One region of the Heyndrickxia faecalis genome, then DNA from elsewhere that is predicted to be linked to it. Evidence: riboswitches for the same ligand, from Rfam matches in the RefSeq annotation. Region 1 holds a riboswitch; the other holds the start of a gene.
The links. Region 1 has a riboswitch for cyclic di-AMP ahead of ABR335_RS03555 (cation:dicarboxylate symporter family transporter). Riboswitches for the same ligand answer to the same signal wherever they lie in the genome.
Positions count from the first base shown of each region.

Region 2: it holds a riboswitch for cyclic di-AMP, as region 1 does, so the genes downstream of both, ABR335_RS15360 (APC family permease) here and ABR335_RS03555 (cation:dicarboxylate symporter family transporter) in region 1, are expected to answer to the same signal.

Region 1 is NZ_CP158453.1:773,742-783,998, reverse strand. It holds gene ABR335_RS03565 (DUF1002 domain-containing protein) at 1-390, opposite strand, end outside; gene ABR335_RS03560 (metallophosphoesterase) at 1,035-2,180, opposite strand; gene ABR335_RS03555 (cation:dicarboxylate symporter family transporter) at 2,557-3,858, opposite strand; cyclic di-AMP (ydaO/yuaA leader) riboswitch at 4,061-4,208, opposite strand; gene ABR335_RS03550 (histidine phosphatase family protein) at 4,555-5,178, shown strand; gene ABR335_RS03545 (helix-turn-helix domain-containing protein) at 5,947-6,366, shown strand; gene ABR335_RS03540 (IS1380 family transposase) at 7,331-8,668, shown strand; partial or broken gene ABR335_RS03535 (IS5 family transposase) at 9,072-10,257, opposite strand, start outside.
Region 2 is NZ_CP158453.1:3,209,631-3,219,887, reverse strand. It holds gene ABR335_RS15365 (glycine--tRNA ligase) at 1-732, shown strand, start outside; cyclic di-AMP (ydaO/yuaA leader) riboswitch at 1,657-1,806, shown strand; gene ABR335_RS15360 (APC family permease) at 1,916-3,736, shown strand; gene ABR335_RS15355 (undecaprenyl-diphosphate phosphatase) at 3,911-4,747, opposite strand; gene ABR335_RS15350 (twin-arginine translocase TatA/TatE family subunit) at 4,922-5,107, shown strand; gene ABR335_RS15345 (AI-2E family transporter) at 5,731-6,756, shown strand; gene ABR335_RS15340 (amino acid ABC transporter ATP-binding protein) at 7,025-7,825, shown strand; gene ABR335_RS15335 (transporter substrate-binding domain-containing protein) at 8,390-9,205, shown strand; gene ABR335_RS15330 (amino acid ABC transporter permease) at 9,271-9,924, shown strand; gene ABR335_RS15325 (amino acid ABC transporter permease) at 9,950-10,257, shown strand, end outside.

The DNA.
Region 1 (10,257 bases):
AGTGAGCAGCGCATTTTTATACATATCCGCCGTTACTTCTGTAATATTTTCCGGTGTTACAATATTCACCTGGATACCGCCGGAGTCCGTTCTTGTAATTTTTGCGGATGAATACATGTTCGAATTGCGGTTGCCATCAGGGATGTAATGGACAAGATCATCGCCGGTTACGGTAATCTCTTCGACATTGTTTGCATCGTCCACGCCAAGTTCCTTTTCCACCTCTGCTTTTTGCGAGGCAGAAAGAGCCGCGCCTGTCGCAACGATCGGTTTCCCGTATTTTTCATCGATCACTGTACTGTTATCGCCGGACGCTTTTGCCACACCGTTCATGGTGAACCCAAGCGCAATCATAGCGATGAACCAGATCCATCCCAATCTTTTTAGCATTCTTTTTTTCCCTCCCTTTTTGAAATGTTGCGGGCTTGCCGCGCTGCCATTTCAAAAGCCTACAAACCTGCTCATCATGATGCATCATTTCTATTATACACGATTGCACCTTCCGTTTTCCCTAAAAATATGATGAGAAAACCAGGGCCTAGTGTGGGGGAGGTGCAACAATTTTAACCATGTACGGAAAGTTTATTTAGAGCGTCCCTATGTTAAGATAGGCGGCTAAATTTACGGGATTCCTTCACTTAGAACGCCTATGTTAAGATAGACACGATTTTTCTCCAGCTTCCTTAACATAGAACGTCCCAACGTTAAGATAGACACAATTTTTCATGCCCTTCCTTCACTTAGAACGCATCTACTTTAAGATAGACGTTGATTTTCACGTGCTTCCTTTACTTAGAGCGCCTCTATGTGAAGATAGACATGATTTTTCTCCAGCTTCCTTAACATAGAGCGCCCCTATGTGAAGATAGACGCAATTTTTCATGCCCTTCCTTCACTTAAAACGCATCTACTTTAAGATAGATGCAGACTTTCACGTTCTTCCTTAACATAGAAAACCTCTACGTTAAGATATGCCCCGCCGTCCTCTTCCTTCACTTCAATGCCCATGCCGCAACAAAGGCGGCATGGGCAAATTAGTTTCGACTATATAAAGTAAACTTGGACCCCAGCACGTTTTTTTGCAGCTCGGCGGTCATCCGAACAATGTCCGGATCCGGTCTAACGATGGATTTTGCCTGTTGATTGTGGATGGCATATACCGGTTTCGCCTCCGATTGTGCCTGCGTCATCTCCCACTTCTCTCCCTTTTTTTCCAAAGTGAGACTGATCACGCCGAGATGACTCCCCCACTTGCCGGGCATTACTGCTGGCACGCCATTGATTGTCCCTTTCCGGATATCGACGCCGGGGACGCCGGCAAAAAATTCGCTTGGGAACACCCGATGCTGATGCCCAAACAGAATAGCATCGATCCCTTTTACCTCGCTTAATAAATAAACGGCATCGCCTGTATAAAACGGTTGTTTCGCAGCCGGATCCACACCACAATGGGCAAGCGCGATGATCAGGTCGGCTCCTTCCGCCTTCATTCGCGGGACAAACCAGGCAGCCGTATGCAGGATGTCCTTTGCTTTGACTTTGCCGCCAAGGCTCGGTTTTTCCCATTCAATGACTGAAGGCGTAACAAATCCGATGACCCCGATTTTCAGATGATGATGGTGCCCGCTCCGGTCTTCCACTTTTTTATCCAGAATCACATAGGGTTTGAAAAAATTTTGGTCATCTGTATCATTTTTTTCGAAATTATAGTATATATTGGCATTTACAAACGGAAACTTTGCTCCATTGATCGTCTGTTTCAAAAAATCAAGTCCGTAATGAAAATCATGATTGCCCACGGTCGCTGCGTCGTAATTTAAATGATTCATCACGCGGATAAACGGATGAATTTCCCCCTTTTTTAACGGTCGACGGGCAACATAAGCAGCCATTTCGTTCCCTTCAAGTAAGTCCCCATCATCAAACAGCATCGTATTTTTTGCCGTCTTCCTCTCCGCTGCAATGAGTGAAGCCGTAAGAGCAAGGCCATAAGTCTCCGCCTCAGTGCGAGCGGCATAATCATAATTCAGCATATAGCCGTGCAAATCCGATGTCTCCAGCAAACGCAAGTCGACAGTGGCCCGTTTCGATTGAAACCAAAAAGCCGCATCCGCATGTTCCGTCCGGGGAAAAAGAGCGAGGGACAGTACCGCTACCCACAGTAGCATTTTTTTGTCCATCTTTATCCCTCCAAAAAATCAATACATGCTGCTGTGAATAGTTTGTGCCCTAGGGCGCTCATTATTTCAGTCCGACCGGTAACAATCCTTGGAAAGAGAGGCACAATTTTTCCCGACAAAAATCTGTATCGCTCCAAAATCAAAGCCGATCAGGGTAAACATTGCTTCTGGCGACACATCAAGAAGGAGTTCAACTTATATGGATGAAGTTTTCACACCGAGTCCGAGCGCCAATTTGCATGATGACTCCAGTAGGCAACAGAGCTAGCATAATTTGATGGAAATGTAAAAAACTACCGACGTTCTTTACTCGCAAACAAAAAAGGCGCGCTGCCTCTATTCCGGCAGTGCACCTTTTTTAACTTCATCGCTCATCTTAAGATTCCGTTACATATTTGTGATCTTTGGAATCGTGCCCGCCGCCGCTGATTTCGGCAAGGTACGCTTCTGCTTTTTCTTTATCATATTTTCCTTCCCATTTTGACACAATAATGGTTGCAAGCGTATTGCCAACGACATTGCAGGCTGTTCTTGCCATATCCAGAATACGGTCAATGCCGGCAATAAATGCTAAGCCTTCAAGCGGAATCCCGACCGTCCCCAGCGTCGCTAAAAGCACAACGAATGAAACTCCTGGAACACCGGCGATGCCTTTTGACGTAACCATCAGCACAAGCACCAGCGAAATTTGCGCACCGATGGACATGTGAATCCCGTACATTTGCGCAATAAACAGCGCCGCCAGCGACTGGTACAAGGTCGAGCCGTCCAGGTTGAATGAGTACCCGGTCGGAATCACCAGTGTAGTGATCGATTTCGGGCAACCGAATTTTTCCATTTTCTCCATGAGCCTTGGCAGCACCGCTTCCGAGCTTGCAGTGGAATAAGCAAGGATCAATTCGTCTTTCAGGATTTTGAAGAGATTGAAAATATTTACACGGAAAAGCCAGGCAATCAGGCCAAGCACGACAACCACAAAGAAAATAATCGTGCCGTAAACCGTGAAAACAAGTTTGCTTAGCGGAATCAATGACTTGAGGCCGAATTGTGTAACGGTTACACCAATCAGGCCGAATACACCAATTGGAGCCACTTTCATGACCAAATTAGTGACATAAAACATTGCTTCACTGACACCCTGGAAAAAGCGGAGCACCGGTTTTCCTTTTTCCCCGATGGCTGCCACCCCAATCCCGAACATGACAGAGAAGAAAATGATTGGAAGCATATTCCCTTGTGAAAGGGATTCAAACAAGTTCGTCGGCACGATACTTAAAATCGTATCGACTATGCCATTGTGTTGCGTCTCTTTTGTTGTTTCCACATAGCTGCTGATCGATGTTTTTGCCAATGAGCCCATATCCACCCCTGTCCCCGGATGAAACAAGTTTCCGGCCAGCAGTCCTACTACAATCGCGATGGTCGTGACAATTTCAAAATAAATCAATGCTTTCAGGCCAAGCTTTCCAACCTGTTTCATATCGCCTGCGCCGGCAACACCGACAATCAAGCTTGAAACGACAATCGGAATCACAATCATTTTAATCAAGCGCAAAAAGAAGTCGCCAAACGGCTGGAGAATATGGGCCACGGTGTCATTGCCGTGGAAAATGCCGCCAATCGCAATACCTAGTATCAGGCCGATAAAAATCTGCCAGGCTAAGCTCACTCTTTTCATGAAGTTTCCCTCCCAGATGCCAATATTTTTCAAAAAGCGCAGTACGCAAGCTGCATACCGGATTGTTTGTAAAACTCAAATCGCAAGTCCTGCCAGTTTCCGGCTTTACCCCGAAAACCAAATTTGTGGATTAAAAAAACCACGAAAGAGAGAAATTCCTTCGCAGCATTTTTGCTTAAAAGGCGTGTCCAAAAAACACACACAGTTCTCTCCAGACGCTTACGAGGTTAGCTGACGGATTAGGGAATAAAGAGTTTCCCTACCTTTCAATGAAAGGTTTCACCCCTGGTGCATAGAACACCTGTTGGTTCCCCCGTTTACATAAACATGTAATTGAGCGATGATATGAAGTTTTTAAAAAATAAAAAAACAACTCATCCTTCTTCAATGTTTTAGCGTCCTTTGCCATTATATAATATTTTAATATAATATAGCAAATAAATTTTTTATAGGGAGGGCTCGGGCGCGATCGCGTTGCATATCCGACAATTCGGTATGGGTAAAACTTTACTGGAAGAGGCGAATGAGTGAAAAAAAGGGCAGGCACTCTATTACCGAAATGTACACAGCTAAATGAACATCTAGAGAGTGTTCTTCTCATGGATTATGAAAGGAGTCTTATTGACCGGAAATAGCATTCCACTCCTCAATTTGTTAAAATAGAGCCAGTTGATACTTTGTGAAAAGAGGTACATTATGACACTTTTTTATTTTGTGCGCCATGGCCAGACAGAATGGAACGCCGACCGGAACAGATATTGCGGTAGAAGCGATATCGGTTTGTCGCAGACGGGCGTGCGGCAGGCGGAACTGGCGGCAGGCGTTTTAAAGGACATTCCTTTTGATGTTGTTTATGCATCCACATTGGGCCGTGCTGTCCATACGGCGGAAATACTTGTTAAGGGGCGGAATTTGAAAATCCATCAAGATCCACGTCTTGTCGAAACGGACTTCGGTGCCTGGGAAGGAGAACGCCAGGAAGATTTTACCGTAAAATATGCGGATAATTGGGAGGCCTGGCTAAAAGATCCGGGTGCGACACATGCGGGTTATACGGGGGAAACGGCCGTCCAGGTCTATAACCGTGTCCGTGCCTGTATCGATGAGCTGGTGGAGAAACATCCGGAAGAAACCGTTCTTGTTGTTGCCCACAGCATGGCAATCCGCTTTTTCGTCGCCGGAACCCTTGAAGTCCCGTTTAAAAATTACCGGATGATCCCACAAGACAATACTGGAATTACGATTTATAAAGAGATCCCGGAAAACGCCGGATTTCTGGCCATTAATCTTAATACGCACTTATCTTCCATAAAAAGTTGAGAGTTGCACCTATGCTGTAGAACCCTGCCCATGCCGGTTGAACAATGGAACCGCATGGGCAGAGGCTATATTGGGGCTGGGGCATTTTGAACGTAAGCTACAATGCTTTTTTATAATTGATTTCCTCTAAACCTGGGATAAGGTTGGTGGACATGGACGTCATGTAAAGGAAAACAGGGAATGTCGATTTTATAAAGGCATGGAACTGTCCTGCCTGCTTGAGGGGTTGCGAACTGTGGACTTGGTAAAGAGACTGACCGCTTGTCCGGACTTATCTTTGCCCGCATAAGTCAGTTCAACGTATAGAGAAGTTAGCATTCCTCTTTCCGATAGAGGCATTCTTTTATATATTGAGGCAAAGCCAGAATGGAATTCGTTCAGCAACCCTTTTGCGTGCCAGTATGGGACTAGAATCGTTAACGGTGTTATGGAAGGGTGGATAAATAGACCCGTCATTTTAATGAAAGCGTTTACAATTTAAAAAGGGGTTAAATCAGCATCGTTTTCATGCTAAACTGGAAGGGAGACTGTAAAAAAAGAGCCTGGAGACCATATTACTCTTACTTTGAATTTGGGAACAGTAAGTAAGAATCATGAGAAAATAGGGGGGTATTTTTTGCTGAAGCATCTATTTTCTTTGTGTCTCCGGCTCTTTGTCAACTTTTTGTACAGATGCTCTTCAACAAAATAATTTCTATACACTTATATTATACACAATTATTTTGGAAGTCAACCATCTTTTTTGATTTTTTTTAAGGAGCAGTAGCAATGGCCGATCACGGGAATGAAAACATGGAAAACGTTAAAGAAATATTCGCAGCCCGATTGAAAAAAGTGCGGACAGCTCAAGGCTACAGCCAGCCTGAACTTGCGAAAAAAGTCGGGGTAAGCGACCGGAACATTTCGAACTACGAAACTGGATACAGTTTTCCTTCTATTAAGGTGTTATACCGTATTTCGCAAGTGTTAAAAGTTTCAATTGATTATCTTTTGGGCCTTACCAACCATGCCGGTCTGAAGACAAATGAAGCGGTCAGTAATCCGGAAAAGAAACTGCTTGAAACGTTGAGCCATGAGCCGGATTTATACCAAATGATGCTGAAAGATCCTGAGAAAATGGCAAACCGGATTTATCAGACTTGGAATTTGATCAGGGAACTGGACGACGAGGATGACAGAAATACATAATCGGGGGGCGGCTGAATACGAAAAAGCCCAGGACTCTGAAAGAATTCCAGGAACGAAAAAACAAGGGGGATTTTAGACCGAAAGTTGTTTGGAAGTGCGGCGAAATCGAAATTAATCAGTTTTATGGGTGCTTTCTTCTGTTTGGATTTTGTTGAATGAATCGAATACAAGCCAAGTAAGGTTTGCTCAGCAAATCTTACTTGGGACTTACTAATAAACAAGGGTAGAGGCTTGACAAGGATTCGGTCAGCTTGGCCAACTTTAATGTAAAGGTTTCATCAAAAATGCAGGGAAAAATTTGCACGCTAAAGCTAATTCAACTTGTAGAGAAGACAGCACTCAAGCATTTCTTCTATAATATCGAGACAGCACTTGTTGACAAATCGGTTACAAGTTAAAATCTGATTCGTTGAGCATGTTCTAATCGGGGATTACTAAATTCATCGGAAATTTCGGATATGGTAAGGGGTTTTCCTCTTGTTCCGATACTTTCCAGCTTTACGAATTACGATACTTCTTGGTTTTTCTCAGAAACCAGCATGATCATAAATGACTTGTCTCGCTATCACGGTCAATTTTCCCAAGCGTATAAATACGACAAATTAGAAAAGAACTTGACATTTAAGACCTTTAACCTGATTTATGTACTTAATTCCATAAACCAATAAAGGTTGGGAAAAAAATAAACAATTCACTAGTACCAGCGACTCTAGATTTCGGTGTTTCAAATTTTAGTAATTAATATGTCTCCGTAAAACTATCCTATAAAAAATAAACAAAATATTGCCAGTTTGTTGTCTGCCGCAAAAAGTAGTTCTCCATGTAATGGATACTCAGGCTGGATTTTTAAAACTTAAACCTGAATCCGTGACGAAATTTTCACTTAACGTTAACCCATTCGCATGAAATCTAGTATAATAAGCATATCCATTAAATTTAACTCATTCCACATTCAGGTGATCTAATGAAAAAGTTAGTGATAGAAGCCACGAAAGAACGAATTGTTGCCCAAAGCGGTTTAGCGATAGTAGGGAATTTACTAAATCTAACGAATTTAGCTTCCAGGTTAAATGCCTATCGACTCCCTGATATTTCCAGAAATCCCGTCTGTTCCAATGCTGATGTAGCCAAATCCTATATTGGCCTGCTTTGCCAAGGAAAAAGTGATTATGACAATATTGAAACCTTCCGCGAAGATGCCTTTTTTGCACTGGCTTTGGATATCCAAAGGGTTCCTTCCAGCCCGACTTTAAGGCAGCGATTGGACCATGCTGCCTTGACGGAAAAATGGAAAGCGATCTTGCATGAAGAATCGCTGAATCTGATCCGCAATACAAATGCGGAAATTAGCCCAGTTTACTCCAAAGACAAGCCGTATATCCCGGTTGATCTGGATGTCTCCCCTTTTGATAACTCCAAAACAAAAAAAGAAGGAGTGGAAAGAACCTATAAAGGCTGCGACGGTTATGCACCTATGTTCGGTTACATTGGGCAGGAAGGCTACTGCCTGCATGTTGAGATGCGAAAGGGAAATGACCACTGCCAAAAAGGTACGCCGAATTTTATCAAGGAAACCATCCAATCTGCCAGGAGATTAACGGATCAGCCATTGCTTTTCAGGCTTGATTCCGGAAATGACAGCCGGGATAATCTCATCATTTTCTTGGAAGAACATGCAAGCTTTGTTATCAAACGCAATCCTCGTAAGGAAAAAGCAGAAGACTGGCTTCATATTGCCCAAAAATATGGGATCTGCTGTGAAGAACGGGAAGGAAAGAAGGTTTACCTTGGATCCATCCCCGAAACCATTCAATTAAAAGACCAGATACGAACCATCCGAAAAGTCTTTAAAGTGATCGAAAGAACCATCTCAAGAGACGGCCAGATTTTTTTGATTCCCGAATATGAATTTGAAACCTACTGGACAGATCTTGAAGTGCCGCCTCATGTGGTGATCTCTCTCTATCATGACCATGGCACATGCGAACAGTTTCACAGTGAAATTAAATCAGAACTGGATCTGGAACGGTTGCCATCGGGCAAATATGAAACAAATGGCCTTGTGCTCCATTTTGGTGTATTTGCGTATAATTTACTTCGTTTGATCGGACAAGAAAGTTTGAAAAAACAAGATGCACCATTGAAAAAGAAAGCAACACGAAGAAGAATCCGAACTGTCATCCAGAATATGATTACACTGGCTTCAAAGCTTGTTTACCAAGGTCGGCAATGGAAATTAAAAGTGACGGCGACCAACAAATGGTTGCCGACTTTTGCTCGCTTATACGATGCCTTTTACTAGACAACCAGGGTAATAAGCGATAAGAAGAAAAGCCGAAACAAACCAGAAAACTTGCAAAAAAAATGGAAATTTGCAGGTTTATTTTTCGTGCCTAAAATAAATGAAATAGGAAAAAATTTACCTACCAAAGTTACAAAAATATATTTTATGAATAATCAGTTACATCTAGAAATCCACACTTGGGAAAACTACCTATTACCGATGTTTGTTAGATTTTCGTCACGGATTCAGGTTAAATTCATTTTCTACAACACCAATACATTCTATGTTATTGTTCATACATGTTGCTCCCTGCATAGGGGCGTGGACATTTAAATACATCCTATGTTAAAATTCAACACATGCTATCACCCGGTGATGGATCAGGCAGAGCCATTTAAATAAGATTCAGTCAGCTTCAAGTTCAAATTCGGTTATTAAAATACAAAAAAGTGTGTATAAAAATTTTAAAAAAAGAACCCTGAGCTTCCGCGCTCTTCATGATAAGAATTGGAGTTACTACTGCTTCGCTGGTATCCTGAGGGTGTGCTCAAATAAGTCTTAGCCCATACTTGCGCTTTCCTTCAATGGCATTACATTCAGAGGCATCCTGCCTTGCCACGCGTTCTAAGGTTTTGTCTTCCGTTTTGGATGGACGTCCTAACCTAGGCCCACTCAGACGAATGCCAAGAGATTTACAGTATGCTAGGTTGTCACGGTTTCGGTAGATTTTATCTGCTAAAATCGCTTCTGGATAAAATCCGCCGAACCGGTTGTAGTCGTTCTCAATAGATTCTCTAAGGGTGATCCCTTCATTGTCATTTTCCCAGTCGAGTTGCTCAATCAAAGCATAGACACCTACAACTGATGGCGACTTTTGAACCGAATTCCACGTTCGCTTTTGCCTTGCCACGCACAATTGGACGGACATGCGGCTGGGAAATGCCCACAATCCTGTGGTCAATCCGATGTGTTTTCTTTTTGTACATTTCTGCCTGTTGGCGGTAAAGTTCCCCCATGAATCACGAGGAGTTGTCGGTATTCATCTTTACTCAAAAGAGACAGAGAGTTTTGGGTAATGAGATTTCCAGTGATCTCCAGATTCCGTTTCATATATCCAAGTTGTTTGCCGACAGCTTTCCGGATTTTCCGGGCACCAGCTTTGCGTTGCTTAGCGACATAAAGATAGTCCTTACAGGCCCCTTTTTCTGTAGGTCCGTGGATTTTGTAACTTTCCTTTGTGTGGTTCATGTAGCACATCAATGACATGTTCTAACTTCTCACGAGCTTCGTTCAACAGTCCAAGGTCTATAGGGTAAGCAATATCAGCCGGTGCACAGGTTGCGTCCAGAATGAGCTTTCCTTTGTTCTTCGTTTTAGGAGAAGCCGATCCAGTTGAATTCTCTTCCGAAGCAGGACCGGAAGGTTGATGATCACCACTACTATGATCGTCATCATCATGGTGATCATCATCGTTGTCATTTTCCTTAGATGCTTCTTCCGATTGGCGTTCTTGTTCTTCCAGAACAATCCATTCATTCAGTTCATTGATGATGTTTGCACCCAAACGTTTTCTAAAACGAGTCATCAGAGAATGATCGAATGGGGCT
Region 2 (10,257 bases), 1.1 Mb from region 1:
GAATTCGAGCAGATGGAACTTGAATTTTTCTGCAGGCCGGGCGAAGAGCTCAAATGGTTTGACTACTGGAAACAGTATGCGCGCGAATTTTTGCTGAATCTCGGCATGAGGGAAGAAAACTTGCGGCTGCGCGACCATGAAAAAGAAGAACTATCCCACTACTCGAACGCGACCACCGACTTTGAATACAACTTCCCGTTCGGCTGGGGCGAACTGTGGGGCATAGCCTCCCGTACCGATTACGACCTGAAACGCCATATGGAATATTCCGGCGAGGATTTCACTTATCTTGACCAGGAAACGAATGAACGCTTTGTTCCGTACTGTATTGAGCCGTCGCTTGGGGCGGACCGTGTAGCACTGGCATTTCTGATTGACTCTTATGCAGAAGAGGAACTTGAAGACGGCACAAGCCGTACGGTCATGCACCTGCACCCGGCCCTTGCGCCATACAAAGCCGCGGTTTTGCCGCTGTCGAAAAAATTATCAGCTGAAGCACGCGACATTTTTTCGGATTTGTCGAAAACGTTTATGGTTGATTTTGACGAAACCGGGTCGATCGGCAAGCGCTACCGCCGCCAGGACGAAATTGGCACACCGTTTTGCATCACATACGACTTCGATTCGCGCGACGACCATATGGTGACCGTCCGCGACCGTGACACAATGGAGCAAACCCGTGTGCCAATCACGGAACTTAAAGCCTTTTTGGAAGAAAAAATTAAGTTTTAAAAAAAGCCCGCAACTTGCGGGTTTTTTTCTTTGTTGGTGCGCCGGACAGCCATAAGCAAATCTATCCTGATCGTAATGGATTTTGGCGTTTGGAACGCCTAATTAGACCATAATTAGACATTTTTAACGGGTTTTACGCTTGGATTTGTCCAATTAGAACGCCTAACTAGACATTTTCAACGGGTTTTCGCCTAATTTGTCTAATTGGATGCGGCGTGTTTTGTCCTTTTGACAGGTTCAAAGGGACATTTCATTCCCGGATGCGGCATGTTTTGTCCTTTTGACAGGTTCAAAAGGACATTTCGGGCCCGGATGCAGCTCGTTTTGTCTTTTTGACGGCTTCAAAAGGACATTTCGGGCCCGGATGCAACTCCTTTTGTCCTTTTGACAGGTTCAAAAGGACATTTCGTTACCTGATGCAGCTCGTTTTGTCTTTTTGACGGCTTCAAAAGGACATTTTGGGCCCGGATGCAATTCCTTTTGTCCTTTTGACAGGTTCAAAAGGACATTTCATTCCCGGATGCGGCACGTTTTGTCCTTTTGACAGGTTCAAAAGGACATTTCGGGCCCGAATGGAGCTCCTAATTAGACAATTCCACCGGGTTCGCACCTCTTTTGGTCTTATGTTTCCAATTGATCCGCCTGCCCCAAGAGGTCATCTTTTCATCCCCAGGTTTTACCTTCCTAACTCTGTTTATCTCTTTACTCCGGATTTGCCGAAAAACCTTGTTTTTTGCATGCTTTAGGCACATTCGGATATTCTTCAAAAGAAGCATGATCGAAAATTAGGTACTGTGAATAAAGACAGTTTGCCCGGGGATATGGCGGGTAAAGATGGACATACCGAAACGCAATTGCGAAATAGTCTTTACAAACCATGGTAACGGGAGTAAGATAGGATGTCGTATGAAAAATTTGTGTTTCATAACTGAACCGCTTAATCCGGAAACGGAACGGGGGAACCAGGTTGGCGGCCGCGCGCCGCTTTGGGGTGAAACCTTTTTTTAAAAAGGCAGGGCCACTCTTATGCCCGAACCCGACAGCTAACCCCGTCAGCGTTATAAGAGAGGATGTGAAACTGTGATCGGGCAATAGACCACAGGGGAGATAAATTCTCTTTGTGGTTTTTCTTATTTTTGGGGAAGCATTTTTGAAACACTGCAGATAAAAGGAGACAATTCAAATGTTCACCACGATAAAACGATTGTTAATTGGGAGACCGCTGCGTTCAAATGAACTCGAAGGCCAGAAGCTGACCAAGTTAAAAGCACTGGCCATTCTGTCATCCGACGCACTTTCATCTGTTGCATACGGGCCTGAACAGGTGCTGATTGTACTTGCCACAGTGGGGACGCTGGCATTTTGGTATTCTATTCCAATTACAGTCGGCATTTTAATTTTATTGGCTGCACTTATTTTATCTTATCGCCAGGTCATTTACTCTTATCCGCAAGGCGGTGGGGCATACCTTGTCTCGAAAGAAAATCTCGGCGTCACCCCCGGCCTTCTTGCAGGCGGATCCTTGCTGGTGGACTACATTTTAACGGTGGCCGTTTCCGTCTCAGCCGGAACAGATGCCATTACTTCCGCGTTTCAGAGCTTGCATCCGTACAGTGTGCAGATTGCGGTTTTTCTCGTTCTGATCATTACGATTTTGAATTTACGCGGGCTGACGGAATCAGCCAATGTGCTCGCATACCCGGTTTACCTGTTCGTATTTGCATTGATTGTCATCATTGTTGTCGGTTTATTTAAAACCGTAACGGGGCAAGTTCCGCAAAACCTGCATCCGCATATCGGTACGCCGGTCGCCGGCATTTCACTGTTTCTTTTGCTAAAAGCTTTCTCATCCGGCTGTTCGGCATTGACAGGGGTCGAAGCCATTTCCAACGCGATCCCGAACTTTCGCGACCCGGCACCGAGAAACGCAGCCCGCACGCTTGCCATGATGGGTATCATTCTGGCATCGCTTTTAGCGGGCATCAGTTTTCTCGCATACTGGCTCGGCATTGCGCCGAAAGAAACAGAAACCGTTGTATCGCAAATGGCACACCGGGCACTTGGCAACGGTGTTTTGTACTATTTCGTCCAGGCAACTACGGCTTTAATTCTCGTGCTTGCTGCGAACACCGGATTCTCTGCGTTCCCGCAGCTCGCTTTTAACTTGGCGAGGGACAAATTTATGCCGCGCATGTTCACGATCCGCGGTGACCGGCTTGGTTACTCAAACGGAATTATTTTTCTCGGCGCTGCTTCCATGATTTTAATTGTCGCATTCCAGGGCAATACCGAGCGCCTCATTCCGTTGTACGCAGTCGGCGTGTTCATTCCGTTTACCCTTGCGCAATGCGGCATGATTGTGAAATGGGTCACTCAAAGACCGAGAGGCTGGGCCGGCAAAATGTCGGTCAACTTTGTCGGTGCCATTATTACATTTAGCGTCCTTGCGATTTTATTCATTACGAAATTCATGCAAGTATGGCCGGTTTTGATTTTCCTGCCGATCGTCATGTTTATTTTCCGGAAAGTGAACCGGCATTACGAGGCGGTCGGCGAGCAGTTGCGGATTAAAGGGGTGTTTCAGGAAGAAATCCACTCCAATGTGATCATTGTCCCGGTGGCCGGCATTACAACGGTCGTGGAACGGACGATTAATTATGCAAAGTCGCTCTCGGATCAGGTCATAGCAGTTTATGTCGCTTTTGACCATGAAGACGAGAAGAGAATGGAAGAAAAATGGAAAGAGTGGGACTGTGGTGTCCGCCTTGTCACCCTGCACTCGTCTTACCGGAGCATTGTCCAGCCGCTTGCCAAATTTTTGGAAATTATCCAGCGGAAAGCAAAAGAAAACAAGTACCAGGTCATGGTACTCATTCCACAGTTCATTCCGAAAAAACGCTGGCAAAACATTTTGCACAACCAGTCCGCGCTCCTCATCCGGATGCGCCTTCTCTGGGAAAAAGACGTTGTCGTTGCAACAATGCCCTACCATTTTAAAAAATAACAAATCTGGATGCACCATTTTCACTGCAATACGGCTGTATCAAAAAAGGCTGCCCGCCACGCGTTCGGCAGCCTTTTTTGATGAGCAGAACAAATTACCGTAGACGCTTCGTTCAACATCAAACGCGGCAAAAGCCAAAATAAAAAAGCCGCGCAACGCCGCGCAGCCAAAATCTTATCGGTTCCAAATCAAAAGAAGCAAAACAATCGCCAAAAGGATGCGGTATATCGCAAACGGGACCAGCTTTACCTTGTTGATCAGTGCGAGGAAAAACTTGATCGCGATTAAGGCGAAAATAAACGCGCTGATGAATCCGGTAATAAAGAACGGAATCGTCTCAGGTGTTACGGCACCCCAATGCTTTACAAGCGAAAGAAAGCTCGCGCCAAACATGATCGGCACGGCCATAATAAACGTAAAGTCCGCTGCCGCACGGTGACTCATGCCAAGCAAGACGCCGCCTGAAATCGTGGAGCCGGAACGTGAAAAACCCGGCCACAGGGCAAGACATTGAAAAAGCCCAACCACAAACGCCTGTCTATATGTAATCTGGTCGACCGTCTCCGTCTTCGGCCGACGTGGGCGCGTGAGATCCGCTACAATCATCAAAATGGCTCCAACCACCAGGGCAACAAGTACCGTATTCACCGAAAACAGATGGGCATCAATATAGTCTTCAAACAAAAAGCCGAGCACAGCCGCCGGAACGAGCCCGGTAATCACATGCGTCAATCTCAGCCGTTCACCGTACATCTGCTCTCTCGTAATATTTTTTTTCAGGCCAAGCAAATTTAAAAATCTGTCCCAAAAAACCACAACCATCGCCATAATGGACCCAAGCTGGATCACCACTTTAAATACATTTGCCGCTTCAGTGCCATAAAGATGATTCGATTTCAAAATCAAGTCATCCACAATAATCATATGGCCCGTCGAAGAAACCGGGGCAAACTCTGTCAGCCCCTCCACAAGGCCGAGAATTGCGGCCACAAACAAATTCCACAAATGCAAAAACGTCACCTCCAGACTACATTATTCTACCATGGACACCGGCCAAAACGAATAAATTTTTTACGAACCCCGCCATGCTTAATCAGAAAATAAATTGAATTCAAGTGATTATAAGTTGAAAATGTTTACAATACACTATAAGATAAAGATAAAGAAGCCCGGGGAGGGGAAAAAATGCCTGGAAATCTCAGCTTTGGCGAAGTTCTCATTATTCTTGTTGTTGCCCTATTAATTTTCGGCCCGTCGAAACTCCCGCAGCTTGGAAGGGCAGCCGGCCAAACATTGCGCGAATTCAAAAAAGGCGTGCGTGACGCCATTGACGAAGAAGAAAAGCCGCAAGTGAAAAAAAGTAAATCATAACCATAGGCCGCTGTAAAACGCAGCGGCCCATTTTTTGCATGCACCCCGCCATTTTCCGAACGCTTTTCATGGTAAAACACCGAAAGACGACCGCCCTGACACCTTCACGAGCCGTCGTGTAAAAATACGACCAGCATACTGCCACTTTTCATCTCATTGCCAGTGCTGCAAAAAATGTCTGATCCTTTTTGCGAAAAACGCAGCAGCCAGTTTTTTATTCGCGCTGCCGTCATCCGAACATTTTTCACGGTAAAACACCGAAAGACGACCGCCCTGACACCTTCACGGGCCGAAAATGCAGCCGTAACGCCCTGTCCCCGGGGACGGATTCAATTTTCCTGATCGTGCTATATAAGTTGAACCAAACATTAGTTGCCAGAAGCAATGTCTATCCTGATCGTAATTGATTTTGACGCGAAAAACTTAAGTTCTTTTTATATAGCAGCAGGAACGGAGGGCTCCCCATGGGCTGATTCATCTGTATGGTTTATTTCCTTTTATGGCAGGAAAAAATTTTACACATCCCTCGCCGGCTAAATTACTTGAACCGGCTATAAATGTGTTAAGATAAGGGTAAATAGAAAAATGGTTCCTTTGAATCCGGAGGGGGCAATAACAATACGATGGAAGACCGGCTGTTTTCATTATTTCAAAAACGGGGGGTCAGAAGGGTCCTTATCTTTGTGCTGATCACACTTATCCTGTATTTTCTGCGCAGCATGATGGACCTGATGCTGCTCACCTTTATTTTTTCCTATCTTGTCAACAGACTGCAAAAAATTGTGACAAGATGGTTTCCGATCAAACGCAGACTGGCTGTTTTAATCGTGTACATTTTGATTCTCGGCGGCCTCACACTCGGCGTGATCAAATATTTTCCGATCCTGGTCAATGAAATTACCCAGCTTGTTATGCAGATTTCCGATTTTTACACAAAACCTCAGCACAATGAAGTACTGAATTATATTGTGAAAAACATCCAGGAAAAGAAAATTGTCGACTACGCACAAAAAGGCGTTTCTATCCTGTTCGATTATTTTACAAGCATCAGCAAAGTCAGCATCCAGGTCTTCATGGCCATTATCCTGAGTTTGTTTTTCCTGCTTGAAAAAGAGCGGATCATCCGTTTTACAAAACAGTTTAAAAAGAGCAAACTTGCAGCGTTTTACGATGAAATCGAGTATTTCGGTGTCAAATTTGTAGGGACATTCGGGAAAGTGATCGAGGCCCAGTTCATTATCGCCGTTGTGAATTCCGTGCTTACCACGATCGGCCTCTGGATTCTCGGCTTTCCGCAGTTATTCGGGCTCGCCATTCTCATTTTTGCTCTCGGCCTTATCCCGGTCGCCGGCGTTTTCATCTCGCTCATTCCGCTCTGTATCATCGCTTACAGCATCGGCGGCGGAATGAAAGTACTGTATGTCCTCATTTTGATTGTCATCGTGCATGCCGTGGAAGCCTATGTGCTGAATCCGCAGCTGATGTCCTCAAAAACGAATATGCCTGTTTTTTACACTTTTCTCATTTTAATTTTTTGTGAGCATTTTTTCGGTCTGTGGGGGCTCATTCTTGGTATTCCCATTGTGATGTTCTTCCTTGATGTTCTTGAAGTTACCGGCCAAAGTACGGAGCCAAAGAAAAAAACATAATGTGCACCAGCCGTTCCGAAGTGGGTAAGCATTTTGGAATGGCTTTTTTTATTGAAAAAAATGGCAGCAGGGCAAGAAACCTTTATAAGCTGTTTCCTATTTATTTAAAAAAGCGTTCTTCCCGGAAATTGAATTCCATTCGCCAAAGAGAACGCCGAGATTTTTAATATTTTATAAAAATATCCTCCCAGGAAATTTACATTAAAAAACAGAAAAATACCTTCAATAAAAATATTGATGTTATCTGAATAGATTGATATACTCTAAAATAGGGAGTAATGGAAGGTTTCTAAATACTGGAAGCGCACACCAAAAAGATGAGCAGCCGGGAGGTGATGATGTGATTTCATTCCGTCATGTCAACAAATACTATGGTGATTTTCACGTTTTAAAAGATATTAACCTTGAAGTAAAAGAAGGGGAAGTCGTCGTTGTGATCGGGCCTTCCGGATCAGGGAAGAGTACAATGCTCCGCTGCATCAACCGTCTGGAAGACATCACGGACGGCGAGCTCTTCGTCCGCAATATGAAAGTCAATGACAAAAAAACCGATATCAACGATCTTCGCAAAAACATCGGCATGGTCTTCCAGCACTTCAATTTGTATCCGCATAGAACTGTCTTGCAAAATATCACGCTGGCGCCGATCAAAGTGCTGGGCCAAAGTAAGGAAGAAGCGGAAAAAAAGGCGATGCACTACTTGGAAAGGGTGGGCATTCCGGATAAAGCAAACGCCTACCCGTCACAGTTATCAGGCGGCCAGCAGCAACGTGTCGCAATTGCCAGGGGGCTGGCAATGGAGCCGGACATTATGCTGTTTGACGAACCGACATCTGCCTTGGATCCCGAGATGATCGGAGAAGTGCTCGACGTTATGAAAGCACTCGCAAAAGACGGTATGACGATGGTAGTTGTCACGCACGAAATGGGCTTTGCCCGCGAAGTGGCGGACCGCGTCCTTTTCATGGACCAGGGGAGAATCATTGAGGACAATACGCCGGAAGACTTTTTCAAAAACCCGCGTGAAGAACGCGCCCGCACCTTTTTAAACCGTGTGCTGAACCATTAACCACAGGCCATGGTACATACACTTGCAAAACATGTGTATCCGGGCAGGATGCTAAAAATGGAAGCAAACGACCGCGGCTATTGGGTACACGCATGTCGGCCGTCGATCGCCGGAAAGCCGGCTACGAATGGTGGCCAAACACCCTGCATCACGCCCGGGCAGGATGCCAGAAATCGGAAGCAAACGATCCGCGGCTATCGGGTGCACGCATGGCGGCATCACTGCCGGAAAGCCGTTTTCTCGTGGCGGCCAAATAACCTGTACCACGCGGGTCAGGATGCCAAAAAATGAAAGCAAACGATCCGCGGCTATCGGGTACACGTACGGTGGCCGTCAATCGCCGGGAAAGCCGGTTCCAGTCGCAGTCATAAACCATTTGCATCTGCATATACATTCATATCCGGGGATGGTGCGCAATCATGGCCATAAGCCAAGGAATGGTAGGTGCCGGCCCGCGGGAATACCGTGCTACTCAAAGCAGTACCAGCATAAAACATTTATCATTGGGGACTTCCGCAAAGCGCTTGCTTTCGCGGTGACCATAAATAAAAAAGGGGGATTCAAATGGGAAAGGTCAAAAAATGGTTAGCAGCAGGATTGGTTTTCATTTTGGCAGCAGCACTGGTTGCAGGCTGCGGCAAATCAAAATCGACAGGCGGATCCGGTTCTGCAAGCGATGATCCGATCAAAAAAATCGAAGACAGAGGGAAATTGGTCGTTGGAGTCAAATATGATACATATCTATTTGGCTACAAAGACCCTAAAACCGGAAATGTGGAAGGCTTTGATGTAGACATTGCCAAAGCGATTTCCAAGAAAATTTTCGGTGACAAAGTCAAAGTCGAACTGAAAGAAGTCACATCGAAAACCCGGATTCCAATGCTGCAAAACGGCGATGTTGACATGGTTGTCGCTACCATGACGATTTCGCCGGATCGTAAAAAAGTGGTCGACTTCTCGGATGTTTATTTTGACGCCGGCCAGTCGCTCCTTGTGAAAAAAGGAAGCAAGATTAAGAGCGTCAAAGACTTGACGAAAGGCACAAAAGTCTTGACGGTAAAAGGTGCGACATCTGGTGACAACGTCAGAAAAGCCGCTCCGGATACAACCGTGTTAGAGTATGAAAACTATCAAGAAGCATTCACGGCTTTAAAATCCGGCAAAGGCGATGCACTGACAACCGACAACTCGATTCTGTACGGCATGGCCGCCCAAGACTCGAACTACCAGGTTGTAGGTGGCACTTTCACGAAAGAACCGTACGGCATTGCCATGAAAAAAGGCAATACGAAACTCGTAAAAGCCGTCAACAAAGCTTTGAAAGAACTGAAAGACAGCGGGGAATACGACAAAATCAAAAACAAATGGATCAAAGAATAAGGATAAGGGGTGGGCAAAATCGCCCATCCCTTTCTCCTGATTAAACCGCAAAGGAGTGAAACAGCGTGCTTGATTTTTCCATCCTCACCGACAATATCGACTTATACATGAAAGGTTTTGTCAATACGATTAAAATCAGCATCATCGGCCTTGTCGCCAGTTTCATTCTCGGCAACCTCATTGCCGTGTTCAGGCTGGCCCCTGTGAAACTGCTGAATTTTATCGGCGCAGTCTACGTTGAAGTCATCCGCAATATTCCGTTAATCCTGACCGGTTTCTTTTTCTATAACGGGCTCAGCTATTTTCATATTAATTTAAGCGGCTTTATCGCGGGCACCATTGCGCTCTCCATTTACACCGCCGCTTTTATTGCGGAAGCCGTACGTGCCGGCATTCAATCGGTGGACAAAGGTCAGCTTGAAGCCGCACGGTCAACTGGTCTGACATATACCCAGGCGATGCGTTACGTCGTCCTTCCGCAGGCGATCAAAATCGTCATTCCGCCGATCGGCAACCAATTCCTGAACCTGGTCAAAAACTCTTCGATCCTCGGTGTTTTTGCGGGACTCGACCTCATGTACTACGCCGATCTCATTCATGAAAAAACATGGATCACTTTTGATACGTATATTTTCGTCGGCATGTTTTATCTCATTCTGACGATCCCGCTCAGCCTGCTTGTCAACTATCTTGAACGCCGGCTGGCCAGAAGCAGTTGAATCATATTTAAAGGAGGGAAATGCGATGGATTTTGCCGGAGCTTATTCAAGTGGAAACCTGGCGTATTTGCTGAAGGGTTTTGCGGTGACATTGGAAGTGGCTTTTGTTGCAATCGTGTTGAGTTTTCTCATCGGCTGTATTCTCGGCATCTTGCGTTACGCCAAAATTCCAATTTTATCGCCAATCGTGGCACTTGTTGTCGAAATCACCCGGAACTTGCCACTGATTTTGATTATTTTCTTTACATATTTTGCCTTGCCTGAAGTCGGCATGAAAATGAGCGTCACGGCAGCAGCCATTTCGGCGCTGACGGTGTTCGAATCCGCGATGAT